DNA from 4 places in the Pseudomonas sp. S2_E02 genome. Region 3 is predicted to be linked to each of the others. Evidence: predicted binding sites of a transcription regulator. Region 3 holds the regulator's gene; each other region holds the start of a gene.
What was found. Region 3 encodes sigma-54, which starts transcription at its own class of promoters, with help from an activator protein. Its sites were predicted from a motif close to ANTGGCATNNANNTTGCTNT; they were not measured.
Positions count from the first base shown of each region.

Region 1 (7,872 bases), 2.8 Mb from region 3:
ACCGCATCAGCAATGGCAGGGCTGCCAGCGAAAAAGCAGCAGACGGCGGACATCGCGCAAAGGCTTTTGCGAGCGCGGGAGGTCAGGTGTCGGAAAAATGTCGTTTGAGCGTTCATACGAGTTAAAAAGCAAGCGCCGTGCCGTTTAGCAATAAATGTGCGTCGCAACAACACTTGGCGTTGGTGTAGGAGTCTGGGCATGGCTGGTGTAATGGATTCGGTGAACCAGCGCACGCAACTGGTGGGGCAGAATCGCCTGGAGCTGTTGTTGTTCCGTCTCGACGGTCAGCAGCTCTACGGAATCAACGTGTTCAAGGTGCGGGAAGTGTTGCAGTGCCCGTCGCTGACGTTGATGCCCAAGTCCAGTCCTGTCGTGTGCGGGGTGGCAAATATCCGGGGGGCGACCATTCCGATCCTTGATCTGGCAATGGCCACCGGTTCCGGAGCGTTGAAGGACAAGAACAACCCGTTCGTGATCATCACGGAGTACAACACCAAGACCCAGGGTTTCCTGGTCCGCTCGGTGGAGCGCATCGTCAACATGAACTGGGAAGAGATTCATCCACCGCCCAAGGGCACGGGTCGCGATCACTACCTGACGGCTGTGACTCGGGTGGACAATCAGTTAGTCGAAATCATCGACGTCGAGAAAGTGCTGGCGGAAGTTGCGCCGACGCCGGAAGCGATTTCGGTGGGCGTGGTCGATGTCGAGACCCAGACCAAGGCACTGTCATTGCGTGTCTTGACGGTCGATGACTCGTCGGTGGCGCGCAAGCAAGTCACGCGTTGTCTGCAGACAATCGGGGTCGAAGTGGTGGCGCTGAACGACGGCAAACAGGCGCTGGATTACCTGCGCAAGCTGGTCGATGAGGGCAAGAAGCCGGAAGAAGAGTTCCTGATGATGATTTCCGACATCGAGATGCCGGAGATGGACGGGTACACCCTGACGGCGGAAATCCGCGGCGACGCACGCATGCAAAAGCTTCATATCATCCTGCATACTTCGTTGTCGGGGGTATTCAACCAGGCGATGGTCAAGAAAGTCGGTGCAGATGACTTTTTGGCCAAATTCCGTCCTGATGACCTCGCATCCCGGGTAGTCGACCGGATCAAAGCAGCAGATATCAGCTAGGGGCGTTTTGCTCCTGGCGGTCAACACGATTTAAGAGGCGGCATCATTGTCTACGGGTAATTTGGATTTCGAACAGTTCCGGGTCTTCCTGGAAAAAGCCTGTGGCATTCTGCTCGGTGAAAACAAGCAGTACCTGGTCTCGAGCCGTCTCAACAAACTGATGGAGCAGCAAGGCATCAAATCCCTGGGTGAGCTGGTTCAGCGCATCCAGACCCAGCCGCGCAGCGGTTTGCGCGAGCAGGTAGTTGATGCCATGACGACCAACGAAACCCTGTGGTTTCGTGACACCTATCCGTTTGAAGTCTTGAAGAACAAGGTGCTGCCTGAAGCGATCAAGGCCAGCCCCAACCAGCGCTTGCGGATCTGGTCAGCGGCGTGCTCGTCGGGCCAGGAACCGTACTCGCTGTCGATGTCGATCGACGAGTTCGAGCGGACCAACCTTGGTCAGTTGAAGATGGGCGTGCAGATTGTCGCCACTGATTTGTCCGGTCTTATGCTGACCAACTGCAAGACCGGCGAATACGACAGCCTGGCCATCGGTCGCGGTTTGTCGCCGGAACGCCTGCAGCGTTACTTCGACCCGAAAGGGCCGGGCCGCTGGGTGATCAAGGCGCCGATCAAGAACCGGGTAGAGTTCCGTTCGTTCAACCTGCTCGACAGCTATGCCGCGCTGGGCAAGTTCGACATCGTGTTCTGCCGCAACGTGTTGATCTACTTCTCTGCCGAAGTGAAGAAAGACATCCTGTTGCGCATTCACAGCACGTTGAAGCCGGGCGGTTATCTGTTCCTTGGCGCTTCCGAAGCGCTGAACGGTTTGCCGGACCATTACCAGATGGTGCAGTGCAGCCCGGGGATTATTTACCAGGCGAAATAACCGTATCGGCAACACCAAAAAACGGCAGGTCCCAAAAAGACCTGCCGTTTTTTATGCCCAAAGAAATTCTCCCTGACACCATAAACCCCCTGTAGGAGTGAGCCTGCTCGCGATAGCGGTAGCACATTCAGCAGCATCGGTACCTGACACACCGCTATCGCGAGCAGGCTCACTCCTACAGGGGATCGTGGTGTGTATGAGATGGACGGCAAGCGGCAGAAAAGCGGCATCCGGCGGAAACCGGTTGCCGCTTTTCTGGCATTGCCGCTTTGCCGACTCCCTGCAAAGCCCCGGTTTATGCGGCTTTTGTGGTTTGGCACGGCGCTTGCTAAAGCTCAGTTACGAAAAACCGGTCACCTGAAGGTTCCCGACATGAGCATCAGCTTCGATAAAGCGCTCGGCATTCACGAAAAGGCATTGGGCTTCCGCGCCCAGCGTGCCGAAGTGCTGGCCAACAACATCGCCAACGCCGACACCCCGAACTACAAGGCTCGGGATCTGGATTTCTCCAAAGTGCTTGAAGCACAGACCCAGAAAAATGCGAACGGCACCATCGCCCTGAACATGACCAACAGCCGTCACATCGAAGCTGAAGGCCTGGGCAATGGCGACGAATCGCTGATGTATCGCACGCCGATGCAACCGTCGATCGACCAGAACACCGTGGACGCTCAACTGGAACAGTCGAACTACGCGGAAAACGCCGTCGGCTTCCAGGCCAGCTTCACCCTGCTCAACAGCAAATTCAAAGGGCTGGTGTCAGCCCTGCGCGGAGAGTAATCCATGTCCCTGTCCAGCGTTTTCAACATTGCCGGCAGCGGCATGAGCGCACAAACCACGCGTCTGAACACCGTGGCGTCGAACATCGCCAACGCCGAAACCGTCTCGTCGAGCATCGACCAGACCTATCGCGCCCGTCACCCGGTATTCGCCACCATGTTCCAGGGCGGCCAGAGCAGCGGCAGCAACTCGCTGTTCCAGAGCCAGGACGCGGCCGGTCAGGGCGTACAGGTGCTCGGTGTGGTCGAAGACCAGAGCAACCTCGAAGCGCGTTACGAGCCGAACCATCCGGCGGCCGACGCCAAAGGCTACGTCTACTACCCGAACGTCAACGTGGTGGAAGAAATGGCTGACATGATTTCCGCGAGCCGCTCGTTCCAGACCAACGCCGAAATGATGAACACCGCCAAAACCATGATGCAGAAGGTACTGACCCTCGGTCAGTAATAAGGGGCGACTGCCATGAGTGTTTCCGATACCACTAGCAGCCTGAGCATGAATGACATCCTGGCGAACTCGTCGAAAAAGACCAGTTCGACCACCGGTGGCATTGCTTCGGCGACCAACAGCGCCACCGGCGGCCAGGCACTGGGCAAGGATGCGTTCCTGCAATTGCTGGTCACCCAGCTGAAAAACCAGAACCCGCTTGATCCGCAGGACAACAGTGCCTTCGTTGCGCAGTTGGCACAGTTCAGCAGCCTTGAGGGGATCACCACCCTCAACAGCACTGTCAGCTCGCTGGCTGGCAACTACAACTCCTCGCAGGCGTTGCAGGCTTCGTCGCTGGTGGGCCGCAATGTGATCGTGCAGACCAACTCGGTTCAGCTCGACGATCCGAGCAAAGGCATGACCGGCTCGGTCAGCGTTCCGTCGTCGATTGCCGGCGGCACCGTCAGCATCACCGACAGCAGCGGCACGGTGGTTCGCACCATCGATCTGGGCAGCCGCGCCGCAGGCAGCGCGAGCTTCACCTGGGACGGCAAGGACAAGGACGGCAACGTGGTCAAGACCGGTACCTATACCGTCAAGGCCAACGCATCGATCAATGGCACCTCGACCGACATGGCGACGTACCTGCCGGCCACTGTCACCAGCGTGACGATCAGCCAGACCGGCGGCGAGCTGATGCTCAACCTGTCCGGCAAGGGCACCGTTGCCCTGTCCAAAGTACAAACCATTGGTATATAGAGCCGACTAACCGGCACAAAGGAGTGGAATATGTCTTTCAATATCGGCCTTAGCGGTCTCTATGCAGCCAACAAGCAACTGGACGTGACCGGCAACAACATCGCCAACGTCGCGACCGCCGGTTTCAAATCGTCCCGTGCAGAATTCGAAGACGTCTACTCGGCCACTCGCCTGGGTAGCGGCAGCAAAGTGATCGGCAACGGCGTGCGCCTGGCCAATGTTTCCCAGCAGTTCACCCAGGGTGACATCAACAACACCGGTAACGTGCTGGACATGGGCATCAACGGTTCGGGCTTCTTCACCATGAGCAACAACGGCTCGGTGTCCTACACCCGTGCCGGTACGTTCAAGGTCGACAACGCCGGTTACATCACCAACACCGACTACACCTCGCGCCTGCAGGGTTACGGCGTGGACGCCAATGGCAAGATCATCAACGGTGTGTTGACCGACCTGAAGATCGATACCTCGAACCTGGCGCCGAAATCGACTTCCCTGGTGACGTCGAGCATCAACTTGAACTCGACTGCGCCGGTGATCAACGACACAGTGGCGGCCGGCAAGTTTGATCCGAGCAAGCTTGAGACGTACACGAAGAGCTTCAGCACTCCGATCTACGACTCGCAGGGCAACTCGCACGTCATGGATCAGTACATGGTGAAAACCGGCCAAAACACTTGGAAGGTTTACACCCTGGTGGACGGGCGTAATCCGGATGCAACCGGTAGCAATCCACTCACGACGCCTCCAACTGCTTCGACACTGACGTTTGACAGTTCGGGCAATCTGACTCAGGTCAGCACACCTAATCCGGCGGATCCGGCCAATCCGATCATCAGCAGCGACTTGAAGCTGGCCAATTGGAAGCCGGGCAACGTGGTCAACGGTAACTTTGTACCTAACGGCGCAGCAGCCAACACGGCTGGCGTGACCATCTCCATGTCCAAGACCACTCAGTACAACGCTGACACCGCGCGTTCGATTCCGACTCAGGACGGTTACGCCACTGGCCAGATCACCAACCTGACCATCGACGGCACCGGTACTTTGTTCGCCAACTTCAGCAACAACCAGAGCAAGGCCATCGGCCAGGTTGCGCTGGCCAGCTTCACCAACGAACAAGGCCTGCAGGCTATCGGTGGCACCAGCTGGAAAGAGACGTTTGCTTCGGGTATCCCGGGCTACGATGCACCGGAAACCGGTACCTTGGGTTCGATCGCTTCCAACTCGCTGGAAGAGTCGAACGTTAACCTGACCAACGAACTGGTAGACCTGATCAAGGGCCAGAGCAACTATCAGGCGAACGCCAAGACCATTTCCACTCAGAGCACCATCATGCAGACCATCATTCAGATGACCTGATTCTGGTGGCTGCTTGTGCAAGGAAGCCCCTCTTTTGAGGGGCTTTTTTGTTGGGTTTTTTTTGGGGGAGGGGGGATGTTTTGATTGGGTGTATATCCGTTGCTGCGGCTGGCGGTTCGCTCTTACAGCGACTCACTCCGACCAATCTCCGATTGCACACTCCCAATCCCACTGTGGGAGCGAGTTCGCTCGCGAAGGCGACCTGAAAGCCAGGCAGCTTCTGCCAGATGTACTCAACCTCTGTAAGCGCTGCCGAAGGTAAACGGCGCACAAAAGAAAACCCCCGACACACCAGAAGTCTGTCGGGGGTTTCTTTTGCCTGGAAGAATCAGACGTCTCGCAACGCCTGACTCAGCTCAGCTTATTGGCAAGCTTCGCAATCCGGCTCGTCAATCGCGCAAGCCTTTGGCACTGGCGCAGGACCGGCAGGAGCTGCCAGAACCGAATCGTCGCCGTGGTTGCCGCCGCTGGAAACAGCGTTCAGCTTGCCGGTGTTGATGGTCGACTTCTCGGTGCTGGTCGCGGCCAGGGCACGGAGGTAGTAAGTGGTTTTCAGACCACGGTACCAGGCCATGCGGTAGGTCACGTCGAGCTTCTTGCCCGATGCGCCAGCGATGTACAGGTTCAGCGACTGGGCCTGGTCGATCCACTTCTGACGACGGCTGGCGGCGTCAACGATCCACTTGGTGTCCACTTCGAACGCGGTCGCATAAAGCTCTTTGAGTTCTTGCGGGATGCGCTCGATCTGCTGAACCGAACCGTCGTAGTACTTCAGGTCGTTGATCATGACCGAGTCCCACAGACCGCGAGCCTTGAGGTCGCGAACCAGGTACGGGTTGATCACGGTGAATTCGCCCGACAGGTTCGATTTCACATACAGGTTCTGGTAGGTCGGTTCGATCGACTGCGATACGCCGGTGATGTTGGCGATGGTCGCGGTCGGTGCGATGGCCATGATGTTGGAGTTACGAATGCCTTTCTGTACACGGGCGCGAACCGGTGCCCAGTCGAGGGTTTCGTTCAGGTCGACATCGATGTACTTCTGGCCACGGGCTTCGATCAGGATCTGTTGCGAATCCAGCGGCAGGATGCCTTTGGACCACAGCGAACCCTGGAACGTCTCGTACGCGCCACGCTCGTCAGCCAGGTCGCAGGACGCCTGGATCGCGTAGTAGCTGACCGCTTCCATCGACTTGTCGGCGAACTCGACGGCAGCGTCGGAACCGTAAGGGATGTGCTGCAGGTACAGCGCGTCCTGGAAGCCCATGATGCCCAGACCGACCGGACGGTGCTTGAAGTTGGAGTTCTTCGCTTGTGGCACCGAGTAGTAGTTGATGTCGATCACGTTATCGAGCATGCGTACAGCGGTGTTCACGGTACGTTCCAGCTTGGCGGTGTCCAGCTTGCCGTCAACGATGTGGTTCGGCAGGTTGATCGAGCCCAGGTTGCAAACGGCGATCTCGTCCTTGTTGGTGTTCAAGGTGATCTCGGTGCACAGGTTCGAGCTGTGAACCACGCCGACGTGCTGCTGCGGGCTGCGCAGGTTGCACGGGTCTTTGAAGGTCAGCCATGGGTGGCCGGTTTCAAACAGCATGGAGAGCATTTTGCGCCACAGGTCTTTGGCCTGGATGGTCTTGAACAGTTTGACCTTGCCTGGGTATTCGGTCAGCGCTTCGTAGTACTCGTAGCGCTCTTCGAAGGCTTTGCCGGTCAGGTCGTGCAGGTCCGGTACTTCGGATGGCGAGAACAGGGTCCACTTGCCGTCATCGAAGACACGCTTCATGAACAGGTCAGGGATCCAGTTGGCGGTGTTCATGTCGTGGGTACGACGACGATCATCACCGGTGTTCTTGCGCAGCTCGATGAACTCTTCGATGTCCATGTGCCAGGTTTCCAGGTAGGCACAGACAGCGCCTTTGCGCTTGCCACCCTGGTTAACGGCTACAGCGGTGTCGTTCACCACTTTGAGGAACGGCACAACGCCTTGCGACTTGCCGTTGGTGCCCTTGATGTACGAACCCAGAGCGCGAACAGGCGTCCAGTCGTTGCCCAGGCCGCCGGCGAATTTCGACAACATGGCGTTGTCGTGGATCGCGTGGTAGATGCCCGACAGGTCATCCGGCACGGTGGTCAGGTAGCAGCTCGACAGCTGTGGACGCAGGGTACCGGCGTTGAACAGGGTCGGGGTCGACGACATGTAGTCGAAGGACGACAGCAGGTTGTAGAACTCGATCGCACGGTCTTCTTTCTGCTTCTCTTCGATCGCCAAGCCCATGGCCACGCGCATGAAGAAGATCTGCGGCAGTTCGAAACGCACGCCATCCTTGTGGATGAAGTAACGGTCGTACAGGGTCTGCAGGCCCAGGTAGGTGAATTGCTGATCACGCTCGTGGTTGATCGCCTTGCCCAGTTTTTCCAGGTCGAAGGAAGCCAGCACAGGGTTCAGCAGTTCGAACTCGATACCTTTGGCGATGTAAGCCGGCAGTGCTTTGGCGTACAGGTCGGCCATTTCGTGGTGAGTGGCGCTTTCGGCCACA
Region 1 covers NZ_CP162761.1:2,816,626-2,824,497, reverse strand. The annotation lists gene flgA (flagellar basal body P-ring formation chaperone FlgA) at 1-116, opposite strand, end outside; gene AB4O01_RS12625 (chemotaxis protein CheV) at 199-1,131, shown strand; gene cheR (protein-glutamate O-methyltransferase CheR) at 1,178-2,005, shown strand; gene flgB (flagellar basal body rod protein FlgB) at 2,378-2,785, shown strand; gene flgC (flagellar basal body rod protein FlgC) at 2,789-3,232, shown strand; gene flgD (flagellar hook assembly protein FlgD) at 3,248-3,973, shown strand; gene flgE (flagellar hook protein FlgE) at 4,004-5,335, shown strand; gene AB4O01_RS12595 (ribonucleoside-diphosphate reductase subunit alpha) at 5,697-7,872, opposite strand, start outside.
Region 1: the regulator sigma-54 is predicted to act here: its motif matches at 2,318-2,337, upstream of flgB (flagellar basal body rod protein FlgB).

Region 2 (7,872 bases), 700 kb from region 3:
CTGCAGCAAAGTCACCAGATCGTGGAAGCTGTCCTTGTACGAGGCGTAGGAACGGAACTCGGCCGTCTCCTTGACCATCTCGCCATTGCGAAACTCGCTGGTGATCGCCCGGGCCGAATCACCCTTCCAGTTGCTGCTCGCCTTGATGCCGAACAGGTTGTGGCTGCTACTGCCATCCTGGGCACGCATGACCGACTTGCCCCAACCGGTTTCCAGCGCCGCCTGTGCCACCAGATAACGCGGATCGACGCCGATGCGGTCGGCCGCTTCCTTGGCCATCGGCAGCATGGTGTTGACGAATTCGTCGGCGGAACTGAAAGCTTTCTTCGCCGGCGCCAGTGGAATCTGCGCCATGGCGCGACCGTAGACCTGCATCTGTCCGCCCGAGGCCTTCTCGGTCTCGGCGCGGGCCAGCCAGTCGCCGTTGTACAACGGGCCGGCGCCAGTGGTGGCAGCGGTTGTCGCACGCTGCGGCAATTGATTGGCGGCCGCCGGCGTCGCCGACGGCACCAGACCTGCGAGCAAACGATCGGCCAGTTTCGGCGGCAAGGCCAGCCGACGCTGATTGATCAGCGCCATGTCATTGCGGTGGGAAATATCGGTGTTCGGTGCATTCACCGAACGCGAGGCCCACAGCGGACGCTCGCCATTGAGCCGCGACAGCGGGCCATTGGTGGCAACGGTGCCGGCGGCAATCGGCGTAGCCACGGCAGCAGCTTTCGCCTTGGCTTCTTCCTGCTTGGCCGCGGACGCGGCAGCAGCCTCGCCCGGCGCCATCGGTTTGTTCTTCGACATCTGGCGCATCAGCACGTCAGCCAGACCGATACCACCGCCCTCGCGAGACATGGAAACGGCCAACTGCTGGTCGTACATTTCCTGATACTGCTTGGCCGCTGGCGTGTTGAGCGGATTGTCCTGGCCCAGCGCTTCAGTGGCCGAGCGCATCGACTTGAGCATTTCGCCAAGGAACAGCGATTCGAACTCCTGCGCCACTTTGCGCATGTTCGCATCGCTGTTCTTGTCGCCGACCTTGAGTTGGTTCAGACGATTGAGGTCCGAGTAGGAACCCGAATCGCTGCTGCTGACCATACCGCTCTTGCGCATATCCATGATGGTCGGCCTCAGATCACGATCAGGTCGGCTTGCAACGCGCCGGCCTGCTTCAAGGCTTCGAGGATCGCCATCAAGTCACCCGGTGCCGCGCCGACCTGGTTCACCGCACGGACGATTTCGTCGAGGGTGGTGCCCGGGCCGAACTTGAACATCGGTTTGGCTTCCTGCTCGGCATTCACCCGCGAGCGCGGCACAACAGCGGTCTGGCCATTGGACAGAGGGCCGGGCTGGCTGACGATCGGGTCTTCAGTGATGGTCACGGTCAGGCTGCCGTGGGTCACGGCGGCTGGCGACACTTTCACGTTCTGGCCGATGACGATGGTGCCGGTACGCGAGTTGATAATGACTTTCGCCACCGCCTGACCCGGATCGACTTCGAGGTTTTCCAGGATCGACAGGTAGTCGACGCGCTGGCTCGGATCGAGCGGCGCAGTGACACGGATCGAACCGCCGTCGATGGCTTGCGCAACGCCAGGGCCAAGCATGTCGTTGATCTTGTCGACGATACGTTTGGCCGTGGTGAAGTCGGAACGGTTGAGGTTCAGCGTCAGGCTGTTGCCCTGGTTGAAACCGCTCGGCACCGAACGTTCTACCGACGCACCGCCGGGGATACGACCGGCCGACGGAACGTTGACGGTGATCTTCGAACCGTCACGCCCTTCGGCATCAAAACCGCCGACCACCAGGTTGCCCTGAGCGATGGCGTAAACGTTGCCGTCGATACCCTTGAGCGGGGTCAGCAACAAGGTGCCGCCGCGCAGGCTCTTGGAGTTACCGATCGAGGACACGGTGATGTCGACCTGCTGACCCGGTTTGGCAAACGCCGGCAGATCGGCACTCACCGACACCGCCGCGACGTTTTTCAACTGCACGTTGCCCGATCCCGGCGGCACTTTGATGCCGAACTGCGAGAGCATGTTGTTGAAGGTCTGCAGGGTGAACGGGGTTTGCGTCGTCTGGTCACCGGTGCCGTTAAGCCCGACCACCAGGCCGTAACCGATCAACTGGTTGGAACGCACGCCGGAAATGCTGGCGATATCTTTCAGCCGCTCGGCGTGGGCAGCAAAGGCTGCGGACATCAGCGCCGCAGCGAGCATGAGGCTCTTGAAATTCAAAGTCGCCACCTAGAAAGGGAACAGCGGGCTGAGGAAGAAACGGTCGAACCAGCCTGGCTGACTCGCATCGGCAAACGAGCCGGTGCCCGAGTAGGTGATGCGCGCATCGGCGACACGAGTCGACGACACGGTGTTGTCAGTGGCGATGTCATCGGCACGCACCAGACCGGCAATCCGCACCAGCTCATCACCGGTGTTGAGGGTCATCCACTTCTCACCGCGCACAGCAATGATGCCGTTGGGCAAGACGTCGGCCACAGTCACGGTGACCGAACCGGTCAGGGTGTTGCCCTGCGCGGCCTTGCTGTCGCCCTTGGTGGCGCGGTCGCCGCTGTAGCCAACGTCCAGACTCAGATCGTTACCGCCCAACGGGTTGTTGGTGGTACCGCTGCCGCCGAACAACGAGGTCAGACCGATACCGGTCTTGCTGTTCTTGGCCACTTGCGAGTTGGCGTTCTTGCTCGCCTGGGTCTTCTCGTTCAGGGTGATGGTGATGATGTCACCGACCCGGAAGGCCTTGCGGTCGCTGTACAGGTTCTGCTCGAAGCCGGCCTGATAGATCGAGCCGTTATTGGCGGCAGCCGGCAACGGCGTGCGCGGCAACACCGGGGCGTAGTAAGGGTCATTGGGCTTGGGCGTCGGAGCGACGCAGCCCGCGAGCGAGACGACCCCACTCAATGCCAGAACAGATACAAAGCGATTCATGACCCTACCTCACGGTGTTGCAGGCGACCTCATGGCCGCCTCATAGACTTGATTACAGATTCTGCGTTACGAACGAGAGCATCTGGTCGGCGGTGGAGATCACCTTGGAGTTCATCTCGTAAGCGCGCTGAGTGGTGATCATGTTGACCATCTCTTCAACGGTGCTGACGTTGGACGTTTCCAGGGTGTTCTGCAGCATGGTGCCAAAACCGTTCAGGCCCGGCGTACCGACTTGCGGGGCACCCGATGCAGCGGTTTCGAGGAACAGGTTGTTGCCCACCGCTTGCAGACCGGCCGGGTTGATGAAGTCGGCGGTTTGCAGGTTGCCGATCACTTGCGCTGCCGGGTTGCCGGCGATGGTTACCGACACAGTGCCGTCACGGCCGACGGTGAAGGTCTGGGCATCGTTCGGAATGACGATGGCCGGTTCCAGAGCGAAACCGCTGGCGTTGACGATCTGGCCGTTGGAATCGAGGTGGAAGGTACCGTCACGGGTGTAGGACGTGGTGCCGTCCGGCTGCAGGATCTGGAAGAAACCGCGACCGTCGATGGCCATGTCCAGCGGCTGCTCGGTGGTTTGCAGGCTGCCGGCGGTGAAGTTTTTCTGGGTGCCGACGATACGCACACCGGTACCCACTTGCAGACCCGACGGCAGTTCGCTGTCCTGAGTCGACTGGGCACCAGGCTGACGCTTGATCTGATAGAGCAGGTCCTGGAACTCGGCACGGTCACGTTTGAAACCCGTGGTCGACACGTTCGCCAGGTTGTTGGAAATGGTGGTCAGGTTGGTGTCCTGGGCGGACAGACCGGTTTTGGCAACCCATAGAGCCGGAAGCATTCGATTCTCCTCGTGCGCCTGTTTTTCGGCGCGACGTTCTGATAATTAGCTGATCTGCAAGACCCGAGCCATGGCCTGGTCGTCGTCTTTGGCGGTGTTCATCATCTTGACGTGCAACTCGAACTGCTTGGCCAGGGCCAGCACCGAGGTCATCTCTTCAACGGCGTTGACGTTGCTCGACTCGAGGAAACCCGACACCAGTTTGACGTTGGCATCAGCCGGCGCAGGCTGGCCGTCCTTGGTGTAGATCGAGCCGTCGAGGCCCTTGTTCATGTTCTTGATGTCCGGGTTGACCAGCTTGATCCGGTCGACCTCCGCCATGACACGCGGGCCTTCGCCCATCGCACGAATACTGATGGTGCCGTCTTCACCGACTTCGATCTGCTGCTCGGGCGGCACGGCGATCGGACCGCCATTGCCCATCACCGGCATACCGTTGCCGGCGCGCAATACGCCGAGGGCGTCGACGTTGAGGCTGCCGGTGCGCACGTAGCTTTCGCCGCCGTTCGGGTTCTGCACCGCGATCCAGCCATTGCCGGTGACGGCGACGTCGAGGTCACGACCGGTCTGCACCAGCGAGCCCGGGGTGAAGTCGGTGGCGGGCCGTTCGCTCATGGCAAACGCACGCGCCGGAAAGCTGTCACCGAACACCGGCATCGAACGCGCCTGCTCCAGGTCGCGCTGAAAGCCGTTGGTGGAGATGTTCGCCAGGTTGTTGGCATGAGCCTTCTGCGCCAGTGCGTTCTGGCTGGCGCCGGTCATTGCCACATAAAGGTACTTGTCCACACTCTTTCCTCTGCATGCCGGACGTTTGCCGCCCACCGCTGTACTGCTGAGCCATAAGCAATTTGCAGACCAACTTTTTTCTGGCGGGCAAAGGCCCGGTAAACAAAGGACTTGGGGGATAGCGAGGGGAAATTTGAAATGTATCGAAGTCGAAAAACCGGCGGTGTTATGCCGCTTGGCGGCAAAGGATCAAAAGATGATCGTTCCCACGCTCCGCGTGGGAATGCCTCAATGGACGCTCTGCGTCCGCTTTGGGACGCGGAGCGTCCCGGGCTGCATTCCCAAGCAGAGCGTGGGAACGATCATGCTTGAGCTATGAATCGGTTTTACCGACTTCATACTCGCGCAGTTTATTGGCAATGGTGGTGTGCGAAACCCCCAGCCGCTTACCCAATTGCCGACTGCTCGGATGCTCGGAATACAACCGCTCCAGCACCGCTTTTTCGAATCGCCCGACAATCTCGTCCAACCCGCCTTCCAGCGAGAAATCGCCAAGCGGCTGACGCACGCCGTAATCCGGCAGACGAATATGTTCGGCCTTCACCGTGCCGCCATCGCACAGCGAAACTGCCTGAAACAAAACGTTCTCCAGTTGCCGCACGTTGCCCGGCCAGTGGTAATGACTGAGGCGATCCATCGCCGCCGGCGCCAGTTTCGGCAGTGTGCAACCGATCTGCCGACTGGCCTGATCGAGGAAGTGCTCGACCAGCGGCGTCAACCCGTCGAGGCATTCGCGCAACGGCGGGATGTGCAGGGAGAGCACGTTCAAGCGGTGGTACAAATCCTGGCGAAACTCTCCGCGCGCGCACAACTCCGACAAGTCGACCTGCGTCGCACAGATGACCCGCACATCCAGGTAAACCTCTTCATCACTGCCGACCCGGCGGAAGCAACCGTCCTGCAAAAAGCGCAGCAACTTCACTTGAAGACGCGGGCTCATCTCACCGACACCGTCAAGAAACAGCGTGCCGCCCGCCGTCAATTCCAGCAGCCCGAGCTTGCCTTCGGCGCGTGCACCTTCGAACGCGCCCGGGCCGTAACCGAACAACTCAGTCTCGGCCATCGACTCCGGCAGGCCTGCGCAGTTGAGCGCCATCAACGGCGACTGCCCACGCGGACTGGCGAGGTGACAGGCGCGCGCAAGCAATTCCTTGCCGGTACCGGTTTCGCCCTCAATTAATAGCGGAGCGTCGAGCGGCGCCATACGCCGTGCTTCGCGCACCACGGCGGCCATCACTTTCGAGCTCTGGAAGATGCTGTCGAAACCACGCAGTTCCTGCTTGCGCACGTTATAGATACGCTCGCCAACGCGGTCAGCGCGATGCAAGGTCAGCACCGCACCGGCCATCGCTTCACTGTCGTCGTGCTCCGATTGCAGCGGCGCGATGTCGGCCAGAAAGATGTCGCCCTTGACCTTGACCCGCATGCCGTTGATTCGCGATTTGTTGGCGCGCACCAGCTCTGGCAAATCGAAATCCTCGGCGTAACGCGACAGCGGAATCCCCGGCACTTCATCGACGCGCACGCCGAGCAACTGCGCCGCCGCGCGGTTGGCCGCCACGATCGAGCCGCCCATGTCGATCGACAGCACCGGAAACTCCAGCGCGCCGAGCAGCGCATTCAACTCCATGTGCCGACGTTCGCTGGGCATCAGCCCAACCCGCTTGACGCCAAACACCCCGGCGATCGCCTCGAATTTCGGGCGCAACGCCTGGAACTGGATGTTGATCAGGTTCGGGCAATGCAGATAGATCGCGTTGCCATGCTCACCGCCGACCTCACCGCGCGCGACGTTGATCCCGTAGGCAACCAGCAGGTTGAGAATGTCGCGCAGGATGCCGATGCGGTTCTGGCAGTGGACTTTGATGCGCATATATAAGGCCCGACAAGATTGGGAGTTGAATACCGACCCTGTGGGAGCGAGCTTGCTCGCGAAGGCGTCAGCACATCCAGCATTGATGTGTCGGACCCAGCGCTTTCGCGAGCAAGCTCACTCCCACAGGTATTGCGGTGCGCCCGGAGCCCATTTTTCTGCCGAGGCCCGCAGATAGTTGTCAAGATTATGTGACAGCCACCGGCCTTTTCAAACCCGTGAATCACCGCAAATGCGAGATATCCGTCAAAGCGTAACGATAATTTTACGATTTACAGAGAAACTTCCTACGTGGAGGCACTTCAACCTGCTGCACATCAACCCGCTCTCAGGTAATTCTGAATCCATCGCTGGACATAACAAGAACGAATTCCCCTAGCAGGAGAGCAGTATGAAGCAGACGCAATACGTGGCCCGCGAGCCCGATGCGCAAGGTTTTATCGACTACCCCGCCGAAGAACATGCGGTGTGGAATACGCTGATCACTCGCCAACTGAAAGTGATTGAAGGGCGTGCCTGCCAGGAGTATCTGGACGGTATCGAAAAACTCGGTCTGCCCCACGACCGCATTCCGCAACTCGGCGAAATCAACAAAGTGCTTGGCGAGACCACCGGTTGGCAGGTCGCCCGCGTGCCGGCACTGATCCCCTTCCAGACCTTTTTTGAACTGCTGGCCAGCAAGCAATTTCCGGTGGCTACGTTCATTCGTACCCGCGAAGAGCTGGACTACCTGCAAGAGCCGGACATTTTCCACGAGATCTTTGGTCACTGCCCGCTGCTGACCAACCCGTGGTTCGCCGAATTCACCCACACCTACGGCAAACTTGGTTTGCAGGCGACCAAGGAAGAACGTGTTTATCTGGCGCGCCTGTACTGGATGACCATCGAGTTCGGCCTGGTCGACACCCCGCAAGGCAAACGCATTTACGGTGGCGGCATCCTGTCTTCACCAAAAGAAACCGTTTATTCGCTGTCGGACGAACCTGAGCATCAGGCGTTCGATCCGCTCGAAGCCATGCGCACGCCGTATCGCATCGACATCCTGCAACCGCTGTACTTTGTCCTGCCGAACCTCAAGCGTCTGTTCGACGTGGCCCATGAAGACATCATGGCCATGGTTCGCCAAGGCATGCAGCTGGGTCTGCACGCACCGAAGTTTCCGCCGAAACCGAAAGCCGCGTGAACCGCGACTTTTGCTGACAATTGAGCCTGTCCGTCGCCGCCACTTTGGTTTAGCGTGACGGCATTCACGGCTCAAACGTTTTAATAAAAAAAACACACTCGATTCAGGAATACACCATGTCCACTTTGAACCAAGCCCACTGCGAAGCCTGCCGCGCCGATGCGCCACAAGTCAGCGACGAAGAACTGCCGATCCTGATCAAGCAGATCCCTGACTGGAACATAGAAGTCCGCGACAGCATCATGCAGCTGGAGAAAGT
Region 2 covers NZ_CP162761.1:6,274,292-6,282,163, reverse strand. The annotation lists gene flgJ (flagellar assembly peptidoglycan hydrolase FlgJ) at 1-1,110, opposite strand, end outside; gene AB4O01_RS28205 (flagellar basal body P-ring protein FlgI) at 1,122-2,210, opposite strand; gene flgH (flagellar basal body L-ring protein FlgH) at 2,238-2,933, opposite strand; gene flgG (flagellar basal-body rod protein FlgG) at 2,986-3,771, opposite strand; gene AB4O01_RS28190 (flagellar basal body rod protein FlgF) at 3,817-4,557, opposite strand; gene AB4O01_RS28185 (sigma-54-dependent transcriptional regulator) at 4,871-6,430, opposite strand; gene phhA (phenylalanine 4-monooxygenase) at 6,822-7,613, shown strand; gene AB4O01_RS28175 (4a-hydroxytetrahydrobiopterin dehydratase) at 7,730-7,872, shown strand, end outside.
Region 2: the regulator sigma-54 is predicted to act here: its motif matches at 4,612-4,631, upstream of AB4O01_RS28190 (flagellar basal body rod protein FlgF).

Region 3 (7,872 bases):
AACGCCGCGTACCTGTGAGCCAAACCATGTTCAGCAAAAAATTTCGTAACTTCCTGCTGTTCGGCTGCATCGCTGCGATTTTCGCAGCGGTCGGCTATTGGAATATCAGCCCGGAACGCTTTCTCGACAAACCACCGGTCACCTCGGTTGAAACGCCTATCGACTGGTATGCAACCAACACGCATACCCTGCAATACCTGCCGGATGGCAAGGTGCAGTATGAGATGACGTCCGAAAAAGCCGAGCACGTGAAGGCAACCGACGTCACGCTCGTGACCAAACCCGACCTGAACATGTATCGCGGAACAGAATTTCCGTGGCACGTTACCAGTGAGCGCGGTGAAGTGAACTCAGGCGGCACCGAAGTCGAACTGATCGACTCGGTACGCGTTGCGCGCACCGATGAAAAGAAGCGTGACATCCTGATCACGTCCACTCGCATGACCGTGTTCCCGCAGCAGGAATATGCGCAGACCGAGCAACCCGTTAGAATCGACGGCGCTGGCGGTGTATCGACTGGCGTTGGAATGAAAGCGTACCTGAAGGAAAGCAGGATACACCTGCTATCGAACGTAAGAGGACAGTATGAGGCTCGTTAAAACCCTCCCTATTTTGCTCAGTCTGGGCGCAGCACTGGGAAGCGTGAGCGCCTGGGCTCTGCCGAACGATCAGCAGCAACCTATCCGCATTCAGGCCGACGACGCCCAACTGGACGACAAGAACGGCATCGCCACCTATAAAGGTGATGTGATCATCACCCAAGGTTCGATGATCGTTAAAGGCAACACCGTCACCATGACTCGCGCGCCGAATGGAGATATCGACGTGGTGACCTCCGTGGGCAACCTGGCTTATTTCGAGCAGTTGCAAACCCAGGGCGACACCAAACCGGTTCAAGGCTACGGCGTGACGATTCAATACCATGCCCAGCAAAACCGCGTCGTGCTGATCGACAAGGCCAAGGTCGTCGACAAAGACGGCAACGTCACTCAGGGCGAGAAAATCGTCTACGACACCGTGAAGAAACTGGCCAGCGCTGGTCGCGCTACCGGCAGCAAGGTCACCGAAACGCGTCCGCGCATCGACATGGTGATCCAGCCGAAGAAGAAAACCGACGAGAAAACCCAGTAATGGCAACTCTGAAAGCTCAGCACCTGGCCAAGGCCTATAAAAGCCGCCAGGTCGTGCGTGACGTCAGCCTGTCGATCGACAGCGGCCAGATCGTCGGCCTGCTCGGCCCGAACGGTGCCGGCAAGACCACGTGCTTCTACATGATCGTCGGCCTGGTACAGGCCGATCAGGGTCGCGTGCTGATCGACGATCTGGACGTCAGCCACCAGCCGATGCACGGTCGCGCCAAGGCCGGTATCGGCTATCTGCCGCAAGAAGCGTCGATCTTCCGAAAACTGTCGGTGGCCGACAACATCATGGCCATCCTCGAGACCCGTCAGGAGCTCGACAAGGCCGGCCGTCGCAAGGAGCTGGAAAGCCTGCTGCAGGAATTCCACATCAGCCACATCCGCGACAACCTTGGCATGAGCCTGTCCGGTGGTGAACGTCGCCGGGTGGAAATCGCTCGCGCGCTGGCAACGGCACCGAAATTCATCCTGCTCGACGAACCGTTCGCCGGTGTCGATCCGATCTCGGTCGGCGACATCAAGCAGATCATCCACCACCTCAAGGCCAAGGGCATCGGTGTATTGATCACCGACCACAACGTCCGTGAGACGCTGGACATCTGCGAAACCGCTTACATCGTCAACGATGGTCAACTGATCGCCGAAGGCGATGCAGAAACCATCCTGGCCAACGATCTGGTCAAGGAAGTGTATCTGGGCCACGAGTTCCGCTTGTAAGCGTAACAGTGCCCGGTGCGCCGCCCGGGCGCTGTATCGATTCAAGCAGGAATTAATACGCTTTAATTGTTACAGCGCTCTAGGCAAACACTTCAGTTTCAGGCATATAATTTGCTTAAGTTTGGCGCCCCGGCGCCCTGTAGTGGATGGCGCATAGCGCCGGCGAATAAGGTGTTAAGCCCCTGCCATGAAACCATCGCTAGTCTTGAGAATGGGCCAGCAGCTGACGATGACACCGCAGCTGCAACAGGCCATCCGCCTGCTCCAATTGTCGACCCTGGATCTGCAACAGGAAATCCAGGAGGCTCTGGAATCCAATCCGATGCTCGAACGCCAGGAAGAAGGCGAAGACTTCGACAATTCCGACCCTATGGCCGACAACGCCGAACAGAAGCCCAACACCGAGATCCAGGAACCCTCGTATCAGGAAACCGCGCCGACGGTGGACAACCTGGAGGAAGGTGACTGGAGCGAGCGTATCCCCAACGAACTGCCGGTCGATACCGCCTGGGAAGACGTCTATCAGACCAGCGCCAGCAGCCTGCCCAGCAGCGATGACGACGAATGGGACTTCACCACCCGCACGTCCGCCGGCGAGAGCCTGCAAAGCCACCTGCTGTGGCAACTGAACCTGGCACCGATGTCCGACACCGATCGCCTGATCGCCGTCACCCTGATCGATTGCATCAACAATCAGGGCTACCTGGACGAAACCCTCGAAGAAATCCTCGAGGCGTTCGATCCGGAACTCGACATCGAACTCGATGAAATCGAAGCCGTCCTGCACCGCATTCAGCAATTCGAACCTGCTGGTATCGGCGCGCGCAACCTTAGTGAATGCCTGCTGCTGCAATTGCGTCAGCTACCCGCCAAGACGCCTTGGCTGGCTGAAGCGAAACGTTTGGTCAGCGATTACATCGACCTGCTCGGCAGCCGCGATTACAGCCAGTTGATGCGCCGCATGAAGCTCAAGGAAGACGAGCTGCGCCAGGTCATCGAACTGGTGCAAAGCCTCAATCCGCGCCCTGGCTCGCAAATCGAATCCACTGAAGCCGAATACGTTGTCCCTGACGTCATCGTGCGCAAGGACAACGAGCGCTGGCTGGTCGAGCTGAATCAGGAATCGGTGCCGCGTCTGCGCGTCAACGCCCAGTACGCCGGTTTCGTCCGCCGTGCCGACACCAGCGCCGACAACACCTTCATGCGCAATCAGTTGCAGGAAGCCCGCTGGTTCATCAAGAGCCTGCAGAGCCGCAACGAAACCCTGATGAAAGTAGCCACCCAGATCGTCGAGCATCAGCGCGGTTTTCTGGAGTACGGCGACGAGGCCATGAAACCGTTGGTTCTGCACGACATCGCTGAAGCGGTCGGCATGCACGAATCGACCATTTCCCGGGTGACCACACAGAAATTCATGCATACCCCGCGCGGTATTTATGAACTGAAATACTTTTTCTCCAGCCACGTCAGCACCTCCGAAGGCGGCGAATGCTCGTCCACGGCGATCCGCGCGATCATCAAAAAACTGGTTGCCGCGGAAAATCAGAAAAAGCCGTTGAGTGACAGCAAGATCGCTGGTTTACTGGAGGCACAAGGCATTCAGGTGGCTCGCCGCACCGTCGCCAAGTACCGCGAATCCCTCGGGATCGCGCCTTCGAGCGAACGCAAGCGGTTGATGTAAGCCACGTTACAGCGTTCCAGTGGCAGGCTATCCAGCCTGCCGCTTTATGCACTGGCAACGAAGGAGAAGCTGTATGCAAGTCAACATCAGTGGACACCAACTGGAAGTGACCCAACCTCTGCGTTCCTACATCGAGGAAAAACTCCAACGACTGGAGCGCCATTTCGACAAGATCACCAACGTGCAAGTCACGATGTGCGTCGAAAAGCTGAAGCAGAAAATCGAAGCCACCTTGCATATTCCCGGCGGAGAAGTGGTTGCCAATGCCGAGCATGACGACATGTATGCCGCCATTGACCTGCTGACCGACAAGCTGGATCGCCAACTCAAAAAGCATAAGGAAAAGACCCAAAGCCTCCTCCAGGGCGCGACCGGTCGATAACCCCCCATTCCATGATCCGACTTGAAAGTATCCTGACCCCCGGCCGTTCCCTCGTGAACGTGCCGGGCGGCAGTAAAAAGAAAGCCCTCGAACAAATTGCCAACCTGATCGCCCGCGAAGTGGCGGATCTGGAGATGCAAGATGTCTACGAGGCACTGATTGCCCGTGAAAAACTCGGTTCCACCGGTTTTGGTAACGGCATCGCCATTCCCCATTGCCGCCTCAAGGGTTGCACAGCACCGATCAGTGCGCTGATGCACCTTGATGCTCCGATTGATTTCGACGCCATTGACGGCGCACCGGTTGACCTGCTGTTTGTTTTGCTGGTCCCGGAGGCTGCCACCGATGCGCACCTGGAGCTGCTGCGCCAGATCGCCAGCATGCTCGATCGCAAGGAAGTGCGTGAAAAACTGCGCAGCGCTCCAAGCAATGAAGCGTTGTATCAGGTTGTCCTGGACGAGCAGAACGGGCACTAATCATGCGCTTGATCATCGTCAGCGGCCGTTCCGGCTCGGGTAAAAGTACGGCTCTGGATGTCCTTGAGGACAACGGCTATTACTGCATCGACAACCTGCCCGCAGGCTTGCTGCCGGAACTGGCCGAACGCGCGCTGATTCACACGGAACTGGCGCAGCCGCTGGTAGCCGTGTCCATCGATGCGCGCAACCTGCCGAGCCACCTGACACGCTTTCCCGAACTGCTTGAAGATGTCCGGGCCAAACACATCCAGTGCGACGTCCTGTATCTGGACGCCGACGAAGAAACCCTGCTCAAGCGTTTCTCCGAAACCCGCCGTCGTCACCCGCTGAGCAACGCCAACCGCTCACTGGCCGAGGCGATCCAGGATGAAACCGCCCTGCTCGGCCCGATTGCCGACCTCGCGGACCTGAAGATCAACACCACCAATCTGAACCTGTACCAGTTGCGCGACTCCATCAAGCTGCGTCTGCTGAACCAGCCGGAGCCGGGGACCGCATTTCTGGTCGAGTCCTTCGGCTTCAAGCGCGGCATGCCGGTGGATGCGGACCTGGTGTTCGATGTGCGCTGCCTGCCCAATCCGTACTGGAAGCCGGAACTGCGCGCGCAATCGGGTCTCGATGCGCCGGTGGCTGAATACCTGGCGGCACAGCCGGAGGTCGAAGAAATGTTTCAGGACATCTTCACCTACCTGCACAAGTGGCTGCCACGCTTCGCCGCGAGCAACCGCGCTTACGTCACCATTGCCATTGGCTGCACCGGCGGGCATCACCGCTCCGTCTACCTGACCGAACGTCTGGGTCAGGCCCTGCAGAAAACCCTGAAGAACGTCCAGGTTCGCCACCGCGACCTCACTTAAAGGATTCACACCGCGATGCCTGCTCTGGAAATCGAAATCATCAACAAGCTGGGCCTGCATGCCCGCGCATCGGCCAAGTTTGTCGGGGTGGCCGGGCAGTATCCGGATTGCACGATCAGAGTGGGCCGTACACCAGAGACCACGGTTGATGGCAAAAGCATCATGGCGATGATGATGCTGGCTGCTGGCAAGGGCACCAAGATCTATCTGAGTACCGAAGGTGAAAAGGATCAGGAGGCGCTGGATGCGCTGGTGGCGTTGATCAACAACTACTTCGACGAAGGCGGCTGACAGCCAAAGTCAAAACATCGCAGCCTGCGGCAGCTCCTGCATTGGAATACGTTCCCTGTAGGAACTGCCGCAGGCTGCGGTCTTTTGCTCTGCTTCAACCCAACGCCGTATCCATCACCATCATCAGACAAAACCCGATCAACAGGCCAAGACTGGCCAGTTTGTCATGACCATTGCGTCGCGACTCGGGAATCACTTCATGGGTCACCACAAGCAACATCGCCCCCGCCGCCAGAGCTAGTCCTAATGGCAACAGCACCTGCGCAAGACTGACCAGCCACGCACATAACAACGCAAACACCGGTTCGACCAGACCTGACGCCGCGCCGATCAGAAACGCCCTGACCCGCGACATCCCCGCCCCGGCCAACACCAGCGCAATCACCAGACCTTCCGGGACATCCTGGAAAGCGATACCCATGGCCAGGCTGTCCGCATCCGGCATGCCGCCGCCAGCAGAAACGCCGACGGCCATGCCTTCAGGGATGTTATGGGCAATGATGGCGAACACGAACAGCCAGATCCGTGGTGGAATCACCGGATGCTCGACGGTGCCGACGAGCATTTCCGGGGACGCGCCGGAAACCTTGCGATCGACCAGATACAGCCCGAACGCACCCAGCATGATGCCGAAGCAGATCAGGCCGCTGGCACCCCACGGTGTCAGTCCGAGGCTTTCGGCGGCAGCAATGCCCGGCACGATCAGCGAAAACGCCGTCGCCGCCAGCATCACCCCGGCACCAAAACCCAGCAAGGTATCACTGAGTGTCTGCGGCATCCGCCGGATCACCAGCACTGGCACAGCCCCGAGCGCCGTGCCGAGGGCGCAGATCGCGCCGCCCTGCAACGCCCGCAACAGCCTCGGCTCGAGATTCAGCCATTCCAGTCCGTGGGCGACCAGCAAAGTCATGCCCGCCAACAGCAACAGCGATCCCACTGCGTAACGAAACATACGCCCACTTCCGATCGCCAGCGTTTCAGTGCCCATAGTCAGCCTTGGATTGTTTTTATAGAAGACTTAAACCAGCGCAGCCTGATAACGCGCAGCGACTTCAGGCCAATTGATCACGTTATAAAAGGCGTTGATGTATTCCGGCCGACGGTTCTGATACCGCAGGTAGTAGGCGTGCTCCCAGACATCGAGACCGAGAATCGGCGTGTTGCCGTTCATCAAGGGGCTGTCCTGGTTGCCGCTGCTTTCCACCAGCAGTTTTTTCTCCGGGGTCACGCTCAGCCAGGCCCAGCCGCTACCGAAGCGGGTCAGCGCGGCTTTGGTGAAGGCTTCCTTGAAACTGTCGAGGCCGCCCAATTGTTCATCGATGGCTTTGGCCAACGCGCCGTCCGGTTTGCCGCCGCCGCTTGGCACCATGACTTCCCAGAACAGCGAGTGATTGGCGTGACCGCCGCCCTGATTGATCACTGCCGCACGGAGTTTTTCCGGCAGATCCTTGACGCTGGCGACCAGTTTTTCTACCGGCCATTCGGCGTATTCAGTGCCTTCTACGGCGGCGTTGAGGTTGTTGATGTAGGTCTGGTGATGCTTGGTGTAGTGAATCTCCATAGTCTGCGCATCGATGTGCGGTTCGAGCGCGTCGTAGGCGTAAGGCAAGGCAGGCAAGGTAAAAGCCATTTCAATGGACTCCATGGTGATGGGGGGCCGGCGCGCGGCGCGCATTGCCGGTATCCGGATGCAGCAGGCGTTGGGTGCGCGGGTATTCACCGTGCTCGCTGATGAAATTCAACAGCTCGACGTAAGTCTTGCTGCTCTGGCGCAGCGCCGCTTCACGCAAGGCCAGGCGCTGACGTTCGTCCTGCATGGTCTGCAACAAGCGTTGATGGATGGCGCAGAGGTATTCGGCGCTCTCCTCCGGCTGATTCAGGCGCAAGTGCAGATCGGCCAGGTTGTGGTGGGAGATGACGCAAGCCGCCACCGCTTCGTCGGCATCCGCCCAGCGTTCGAACAACACTTGCGCCAGGGCCAGGGCTTGCAGGTAAGCCTCACGGGCGTCGATCAGTTCGCCGAGCATGAAGCAGCGATTGGCCCGTTCGATCGTGCGTTTCCAGTGCTCCATGGTGAGCCTCCAAAGCGGTTGCAGGGTTTACACGCCGCCGGCGGTGAGTTTCTCGGGGTTGAGCAACTCTTCCAGTTGGCTGCGCGACAGGTCGGTGTGTTCCAGGGCGACGTCGATTACCGCACGGCCTTCCTTGTAGGCCTGCTTGGCGATTTCGGCGGCTTTCTGGTAACCGATGATCGGGTTGAGCGCGGTCACCAGAATCGGGTTGCGCGACAACGCTTCTTTAAGGCGCGACTCGTTCACCTTGAAGC
Region 3 covers NZ_CP162761.1:5,569,631-5,577,502, reverse strand. The annotation lists gene AB4O01_RS24875 (KdsC family phosphatase) at 1-18, shown strand, start outside; gene lptC (LPS export ABC transporter periplasmic protein LptC) at 27-599, shown strand; gene lptA (lipopolysaccharide transport periplasmic protein LptA) at 586-1,131, shown strand; gene lptB (LPS export ABC transporter ATP-binding protein) at 1,131-1,856, shown strand; gene AB4O01_RS24855 (RNA polymerase factor sigma-54) at 2,044-3,537, shown strand; gene hpf (ribosome hibernation-promoting factor, HPF/YfiA family) at 3,611-3,919, shown strand; gene ptsN (PTS IIA-like nitrogen regulatory protein PtsN) at 3,931-4,395, shown strand; gene rapZ (RNase adapter RapZ) at 4,398-5,255, shown strand; gene AB4O01_RS24835 (HPr family phosphocarrier protein) at 5,271-5,546, shown strand; gene AB4O01_RS24830 (ZIP family metal transporter) at 5,641-6,534, opposite strand; gene AB4O01_RS24825 (superoxide dismutase) at 6,565-7,176, opposite strand; gene AB4O01_RS24820 (hypothetical protein) at 7,178-7,618, opposite strand; gene AB4O01_RS24815 (class II fumarate hydratase) at 7,646-7,872, opposite strand, start outside.

Region 4 (7,872 bases), 960 kb from region 3:
CCAAGCCTTCCAGGGTCGATTCGGCGCGAATGAACTCATCGTGATCGAGCAGAATGATGCCGTTCTGATCCTGCACCGGCACCAACGACTTGTTAAACGAGCCATCGGCCCGCGCCCGCGCGGCTTTCTGCTGCGAGTGCAGCGCGTAGGCATCGACGTCGTGACGACTGAAGCCCTCAAGCGTAGCGATCAGGTCGGCACCGACGCCTTGCGGAGTGAAATGACTGTGCAGATTAGTCTGCGGATCGAGCGCCCAGGCGCCGCCGTCGCTGCCCATGGGCACCCGCGACATCGACTCGACACCGCCGACCACTACAAGATCTTCGAAACCCGAGCGCACTTTCATTGCGCCGAGGTTGACCGCTTCCAGACCCGAGGCGCAGAAACGATTGATCTGCACACCAGCAACGCTGACATCCCAATCGGCCACTTGCACGGCGGTTTTGGCGATGTCCGAGCCTTGATCGCCAATCGGCGTCACGCAGCCGAGCACTACGTCATCGACCTGACTGGTGTCCAGCGAGGAGCGTTCTTGCAGCGCGTTGAGCAGACCAGCGACCAGATTCACCGGTTTGACGCTGTGCAGGGCGCCATCGGCCTTGCCTTTGCCACGGGGCGTGCGTAACGCATCGAATATCAAAGCTTGGGTCATGACGTCCTCGAACCTGTGCGGGGAGAGATTGCTTGTACCTCCACTCTTGACCCGAGCGGCCATGGATTCAATGACCACAGCGCTCAATGCGGTTGACGCACACGCTCAGACGGACGGTCATCGGCGGCTGGGTGAACCGGTTCAGGTCGGCGAGTTGTCTAGCCAGCGGGCGGCAAAGAAGCTGGCAATAAGCCTCATGCTTTTTTTATCGCATCTGGCAAGTACTCCATATGAAATGGATCTAAGCCAAGCGTGACGTGGCCCCTAATGTAGAACATGTACGTCAGGGTCGTCGGGTTTTGCCGGGGCAGACGTTCTTCAACAGGAAGTGCAGCGCTTGCCGTCATGGATATGCAGGCAGGCATCAGGAAATAACAATAAAGGCGGTCAAGCCATGTTCAAACAACCGAAAGTTCGTCAAGCAGGGCTCATTCTTTTCGCCACGACGCTGTTGTTGATTTTGCCGAATCTGACCAAGGTCATCGGCTGAGTCGAGCGCCGGGCGCTGCTCATCGCCACTGAAAATGTGACTGGCCCGCTACCCGGGCCAGCGTGGCTGTGCCAACCTTGGCGCACTCCCACGACATGGACGGCGATCATTTGAAAGCGCTCATTGTGTTCGGGGCCATGCTGCTGAGCATGCCCTTGTCTGCCGCACAGTTGGATCTGCAACTGGGCGCAAGCAGCCGCACCTGGCAGACCGAGGAATTGCTCAAGCATCCTCAAGTGCAAACCCTGACGATCAAAAACGATGTGTCCTACAAGAAGGACATGACCTATCGCGCCGTGCCTGTGGCCGCATTGCTGACAGGGATCAAACCGCAGGATCACCTGCAAGCGGTGGCACTGGACGGCTTTGCCGCCGAGTTGTCAGCTGCGCCGTTGCTTAATACAACAGGTGCGCGAGCATGGCTGGCCATCGAAGATCCGGCGCAGCCGTGGCCATCGCTGTCGGAAGGCAAGCACAGCGCCGGGCCGTTTTATCTGGTCTGGACCGATCCGCAGGCCGGCAATATCAGTCCGGAGCAATGGCCGTTCGAAGTCGCGAGCATCAAGCGCATGGCGCCAGTGGCGGAGCGTTTCCCTGCCCTACTGCCGGATCCTGCGTTGAAAGCAGATGACCCGGTGAATCAAGGGTTTGCGCTGTTTCAGAAAAACTGTCTGGCGTGTCACCGGTTGAACGGTGCGGGGGATGCGCAATTCGGGCCGGACCTGAATATTCCTTACAGCCCGACCGAGTATTTCGGCGCGGATTTCCTCAAGCGCTACATTCGGGATCCGCAGAGTTTGCGTCAGTGGCCGCAGGCGAAGATGCCGGGGTTTTCGGTGGAGGTGTTACCAGAGGGGGATCTGGAAATGCTGGTGGGGTATCTCAAGCACATGGCCGGACGCAAGGTTAAGCCGTAACGCCATTTCCCTTGTGGGAGCGAGCCTGCTCGCGATAGCGGTGTATCAGTCAGCACATTTGTAACTGACCGACCGCTATCGCGAGCAGGCTCGCTCCCACAGGGGTACGGCGTTTACTGCTGTTGCACCGAGATGATCGGGGTTGGCGAGACGAACACTTTCGCATGCATCTGCTCACACCCACCGCCACGGCGCATGCCGCGCACCGGGCAGGCATCCAGATAATCCAGACCCACCGCCAGTTTCAGATGACGCTCCGGCCGCGCCAGTTCATTGGTCACATCAAAGCTGTACCAGGCGTCATCCAGCCACGCTTCAGCCCATGCATGGCTGGCTAGATGCTCGCAATCCTCGCTGTACAGATACCCCGACACATAACGCGACGGAATCCCGAGACTGCGTGCGCAAGCCAGAAACGCGTGAGCATGATCCTGGCAAACACCCGCACGCCCGGCGAAGGCCTCAGCGGCGCTGGTATCGACCTCGGTGGACCCCGGCGTGTAGGTCATGTGCTGATTCAAGCCGTGCATCAGATCGATCAGCGCCGTGCGATCACGCCGCTGCTTGCAGGATTTCTCGGCAAACACGCGTAACGCCTCATCCGCCTCGGTCAAACGGGTAAAGCGCAGGAACGGCAGCGCCGACTGGCTCTCATGCTCGGCCTCGCGCAGTTCGTCGATATCGACCTGACCGCGCGCACCGATGATGATCGCCTCGTGCGGTTCATCCATGGTCAGCACATGCAGGATATTGCCGAACGGATCGAGTTGCGCACGCACCGGGCGCGGCAGATCGAGCTGCCAGCTCAACACGTGCTGACGCTCGCTGTCGTGTGGGGTCAGCCGCAGGTACTGGATGCTCGCCCGCACCTGATCTTCGTAGTGATAGGTGGTCTCGTGGCTTATGGAAAGTCTCATGCAGCCTCCAGGTAGGAACTGTGAATGGCGTTGCCCAGCTGGCGCACCAGCGGGATGAATTCGGTCAGCCAGGCGTGCAGGCCTTCCTCGAGAATTTCGTTGATGCCGGTGTAGCGCAGGCGCGCGTCCATTTCTGCCGCCAGACGTTGTGCCGGTCGACCGTTGGCACCGGGCAACTGCGCAAGAATCTGATCGATCTCCTCGGTGCAGGCCCGCAGCGAGCGCGGCACATCGGCGCGCAACAACAGCAACTCGGCAACATGCCGCGCCCCCGGCGCATCGCGATAGATTTCGGTGTAGGCCTCGAATGACGACAAGGCGCGCAGCAAGGCGCTCCATTGGTAGTAGGCGTGGGCCGTACCGTCGCTGACTGCTTCAGCCTGATCGCCGGCCATTTCATAGCGCGCATCGAGCAATCGCAGCGTGTTGTCCGCGCGTTCGATAAAGGTGCCGAGGCGAATAAAGCGAAATGCATCGTTACGCATGATCGTGCCGTACGACGCGCCACGGAACAGGTGCGAACGCTCCTTGATCCATTCGCAGAAACGGCTCATGCCATAGCGACTGAGGCCCTGCTCGGCGATTCCGCGAATTTCCAGCCACGTCGAATTGATGTTCTCCCACATGTCCGCCGTGATCCGCCCACGCACCGCATGGGCGCTGGCCCGAGCCGCGCCGAGGCAGCTGTAAATGCTCGCCGGGTTAGCCGCATCGAGGGCAAAAAAGTGCAGCAGACGCTCAGCATGCAGCGCGCCATGGCGCTCGAGGTAATCGTCGAGGGTACCGGTGATCAGCAGCGGCATGGCCAATTCGTGCAAACCGTCGCCGCGACCGTCCTGCGGCATCAGCGACAGCGAATAACTGATGTCGAGCATCCGCGCGAGGTTTTCCGCCCGCTCCAGGTAACGCGACATCCAATACAGATCCGAGGCAGTTCTACTTAACATGGCAAGCTTCCTTCAATCCTCGACCACCCAGGTGTCCTTGGTTCCGCCACCCTGGGAGGAATTCACCACCAAGGAGCCTTCGCGCAGCGCCACACGGGTCAACCCCCCAGGCACTACCCGGGTTTCGCGCCCGGACAAGACAAACGGACGCAAGTCGATATGGCGCGGCGCAATGCCGTTTTCGACAAAGGTCGGACAAGTCGACAGCGACAGCGTCGGTTGCGCGATGTACGCGTGGGGCTTGGCCTTGATTCGTTCGCGGAAGGCATCGATTTCCGCTTTCGTCGATGCCGGCCCGACCAACATTCCGTAACCGCCTGAGCCTTGGGTTTCCTTGACCACCAGATCTGGAAGATTGGCCAGCACGTGAGAAAGTTCAGACGGGTTGCGGCATTGCCAGGTCGGTACGTTCTTCAAAATCGGCTCTTCGTCGAGGTAGAACCGGATCATGTCAGTAACGAACGGATACACCGATTTGTCGTCCGCTACGCCGGTGCCGATGGCGTTGGCCAGCACCACGTTGCCCGAGCGATAAGAGGACAGCAGCCCCGGCACACCGAGCATCGAGTCGGGGTTGAACGCCAGTGGATCGAGAAACGCGTCGTCGAGCCGACGGTAGATAACGTCCACCGCTTTCGGGCCGTCCGTAGTGCGCATGAAGACTTTGTCGTCGCGAACGAACAGATCCGCGCCCTCGACCAGTTCAACGCCCATTTCCCGCGCCAGGAATGCGTGCTCGAAGAACGCACTGTTGAAGCGCCCCGGCGTCAGCACCACCACGCTCGGGTCATCGATCGGACTTGAGCTTTTCAGGGTGTCGAGCAGCAGGTTCGGGTAGTGATCGATAGGGGCAATACGCTGGGCGGCGAACAGCTCCGGGAACAGGCGCATCATCATCTTGCGGTCTTCGAGCATGTAGCTGACGCCGCTCGGTGTTCGCAGGTTGTCTTCGAGCACGTAATAAGTGCCGTCGCCGTCGCGCACCAGATCGACGCCGGAGATGTGCGAATAGATATCGCGGTGCAGATCCAGGCCTTGCATCGCCAACTGATATTGCTCGTTGGCCAGCACCTGTTCGGCGGGAATGATCCCGGCCTTGATAATGCGCTGCTCGTGATAAAGGTCGGCGAGGAACATGTTCAACGCCTTGACCCGCTGGATGCACCCGCGCTCGACAATTCGCCATTCACTGGCAGGGATGCTGCGCGGGATGGTGTCGAAAGGAATCAGGCGCTCGGTGCCCTGCTCGTCGCCATAGAGCGTGAACGTGATGCCGGCGCGATGGAACAGCAGATCGGCCTCGCGTCGCCGCTGGGCCAACAGCTCATCCGGCGTATCGGCCAGCCATCGGGCGAACTCCCGATAATGCGGGCGAACCTGGCCGCCGGCATCGTACATCTCATCAAAATAGGTGCGGATCATGCCGTACTCCTTGTCACCCGGACATACAGGCCTTCGCAAGGCCCGTGCCATCGGCATAAACGCTTTGATTTCAATCGGTTGGAAATACACGCCGCAAGCACCGCACCATTCCTGTGCGGCAAATGCCCCAACCGGATTGCCCCCGCTTCATTGCGACGCACTGCATCGCCTATCACCAGCATAGTCAGAGTTGATTTCACTGCCCGGCGCTGCCTGCGGATAATCCGCACATTCGCTGCAAATCTTCACCGGCCCCGGCGCCATGAAGCGGCCAGCTCAACTGATTGGGATCGCCTCGGCGGCCCGCCCCGCTGTAACCCTGACCGGTTTCCTCTCCTTATCGGTCTTCCCTTTTAGCCACCCTCTCCGGTGGCTTTTTTTTGCCTCGGTTTCTTGTTTCAGGGTTTTGCCACAGCGTTTTGCTTATGCCGGAAATGACAACGGCCAACCCGAAGGTCAGCCGTTGCTCAACAAATGAAACCAGAGATCAATTCAAACGGTGGCGGTTGCGCACCTCCTGTTTCACACCCCAGCCTTCGATAATGCCACCCAGAGGTTCAACCACGGCAGAGAATCCCTGCTCGAAGTCGCCGATATCGTCATATGTCGCGTACATCACTTTGCTCAATTCCAGCGCCCACGCACCGTCATCACGCAGGCTGACCTGGGCATTGATGGATTCACCGCGAAATTTGCCTGCCGCCCTGCGCGCCCGCTCCTCGTCCGGGAAAATCGCGTAGAACTCGATGGGATGGAATCGGGAAAAATCGAAACCGCCTTCTTTCATGCGGCGCAGAACATTGCTGCTGATGTCTTCTTGATAGGCTGTGCTCATGAATCGTCCCCCTCGCATAGATGGATAGACTTTCCGTATTCCCGCCCCGGGCCTTTGGCCAAAGTACGACGGCAACGTGGTTGCACGCGGGAACAAGCATGTAGCTGACAAGACCAGACCTTAGCGATCCGTTCGCTGATCTCGCTTGCAGAGTAGCCCCAAGATAGAGCTGCTGCCAAGGCCTGGTTTCAAGAGATGACAGGAACTGTCAGACGGGTGTGATGCTGCGGATTTCGATGCTGTTCTGGGTTTTCAGGTTTTTCACGCCCGCATCGGCGGTGCGCCCTTCCAGATCGTTGAGATCCAGTTCGGCGGCGACGGGCAGAAGCCGTGCCTTGATCAATCGAGCGGCCTCATCGTCGCTGGGGCATTCCGCGCGCTCGAACACCTCATCGACAATTTCACCATGATCGTCCACGAAAGTGACTTTCCACTTTTGCATCGGTGCCTCCTCGATCAAACCCGCAAATGGGCTTACACCTATCTCGACTTTAGACGCAGAGGGTTGGTTCAAAAGGATTACAGCGGGGGAAGATGAAAAAAACGACATCTATCGTGTGGAGCAAACAAATGTGGGAGCGAGCCTGCTCGCGAAAGGGCCTGTCCAGTCGACATATTCTTTGACTGACCTGACGCCTTCGCGAGCAAGCTCGCTCCCACAGGGGAGTTGCAGTGTTCTTTTAGTCGTTGCTTGGCTTGTTGATCGCCTGCAGCACGTATTGCGGCAAGGCGAACGCGCCGATATGGATTTCAGGGTTGTAGTAGCGGGTGACGATGCCGCTGCCGATGAAGCGCTGTTGCAGGGTTTCACGGCTGAGCTTGCGGTAGGCCGGATTGGTCGAGCCCCAGGCGAAAGTCATCGAGCCACCGATGTAGGTCGGAACGGCCGCCTGGTAGAAGTGCCAGTCCGGGAACAGGCTGTTGAGGCGACCGGCAGTGGTTTTTACTTCTTCGATCTGCATGAACGGTGTGCCGTTCTGGGTCACGAGGATGCCGCCCTCGTTCAGGCAGCGATGGCAGGCCTGATAGAAGTTCTCCGAGAACAGCACTTCGCCCGGGCCGATCGGGTCGGTGGAATCGGAGATGATCACGTCGAATTTTTCCGTGGTGGTGGCGACGAAACGCATGCCGTCGTCAATCACCAGGTTCAGGCGTGGATCGTCGTAGGCGCCGCTGGAGTGGTTCGGCAGGAACTCTTTGCACATATCGACCACGGTGCCGTCGATCTCGACCATGGTGATGTACTCGACACCGGCGTGCTTGGTCACTTCACGGAGCATGCCGCCGTCACCGCCACCAATGATCAGCACGCGCTTGACGCTGCCGTGGGCGAGGATTGGCACGTGGGTGAGCATTTCGTGGTAGATGAATTCGTCGGCTTCGGTGGTCTGGATCACGCCGTCCAGCGCCATGACCCGGCCCATGCGCGGGTTCTGGAAAATCACCAGGTGCTGGTGTTCGGTGCGCACTTCGTGCAGCAGTTTTTCCATGCGAAAGCGCTGACCGTAGCCCTCGTAGAGGGTTTCCAGGTACTCGCTGGTTTTGGTGACGGTCATGGTCAAGTGCTCCGATGAATGCGCGGGCGCCAATCGTGGGGGCGATTGCCCGGGAAAGGCGCGCATTCTACGTTGCCGAAGATGACAGGTAGAACCTCCCTTCATCAGCAAATCGCAATCCCTTGTAGGAGTGAGC
Region 4 covers NZ_CP162761.1:6,526,038-6,533,909, reverse strand. The annotation lists gene AB4O01_RS29405 (acetyl-CoA C-acetyltransferase) at 1-652, opposite strand, end outside; gene AB4O01_RS29400 (c-type cytochrome) at 1,238-2,059, shown strand; gene AB4O01_RS29395 (transglutaminase family protein) at 2,173-2,976, opposite strand; gene AB4O01_RS29390 (alpha-E domain-containing protein) at 2,973-3,923, opposite strand; gene AB4O01_RS29385 (circularly permuted type 2 ATP-grasp protein) at 3,936-5,345, opposite strand; gene AB4O01_RS29380 (ribonuclease E inhibitor RraB) at 5,833-6,180, opposite strand; gene AB4O01_RS29375 (hypothetical protein) at 6,389-6,622, opposite strand; gene speE (polyamine aminopropyltransferase) at 6,861-7,736, opposite strand.
Region 4: the regulator sigma-54 is predicted to act here: its motif matches at 5,378-5,397, upstream of AB4O01_RS29385 (circularly permuted type 2 ATP-grasp protein).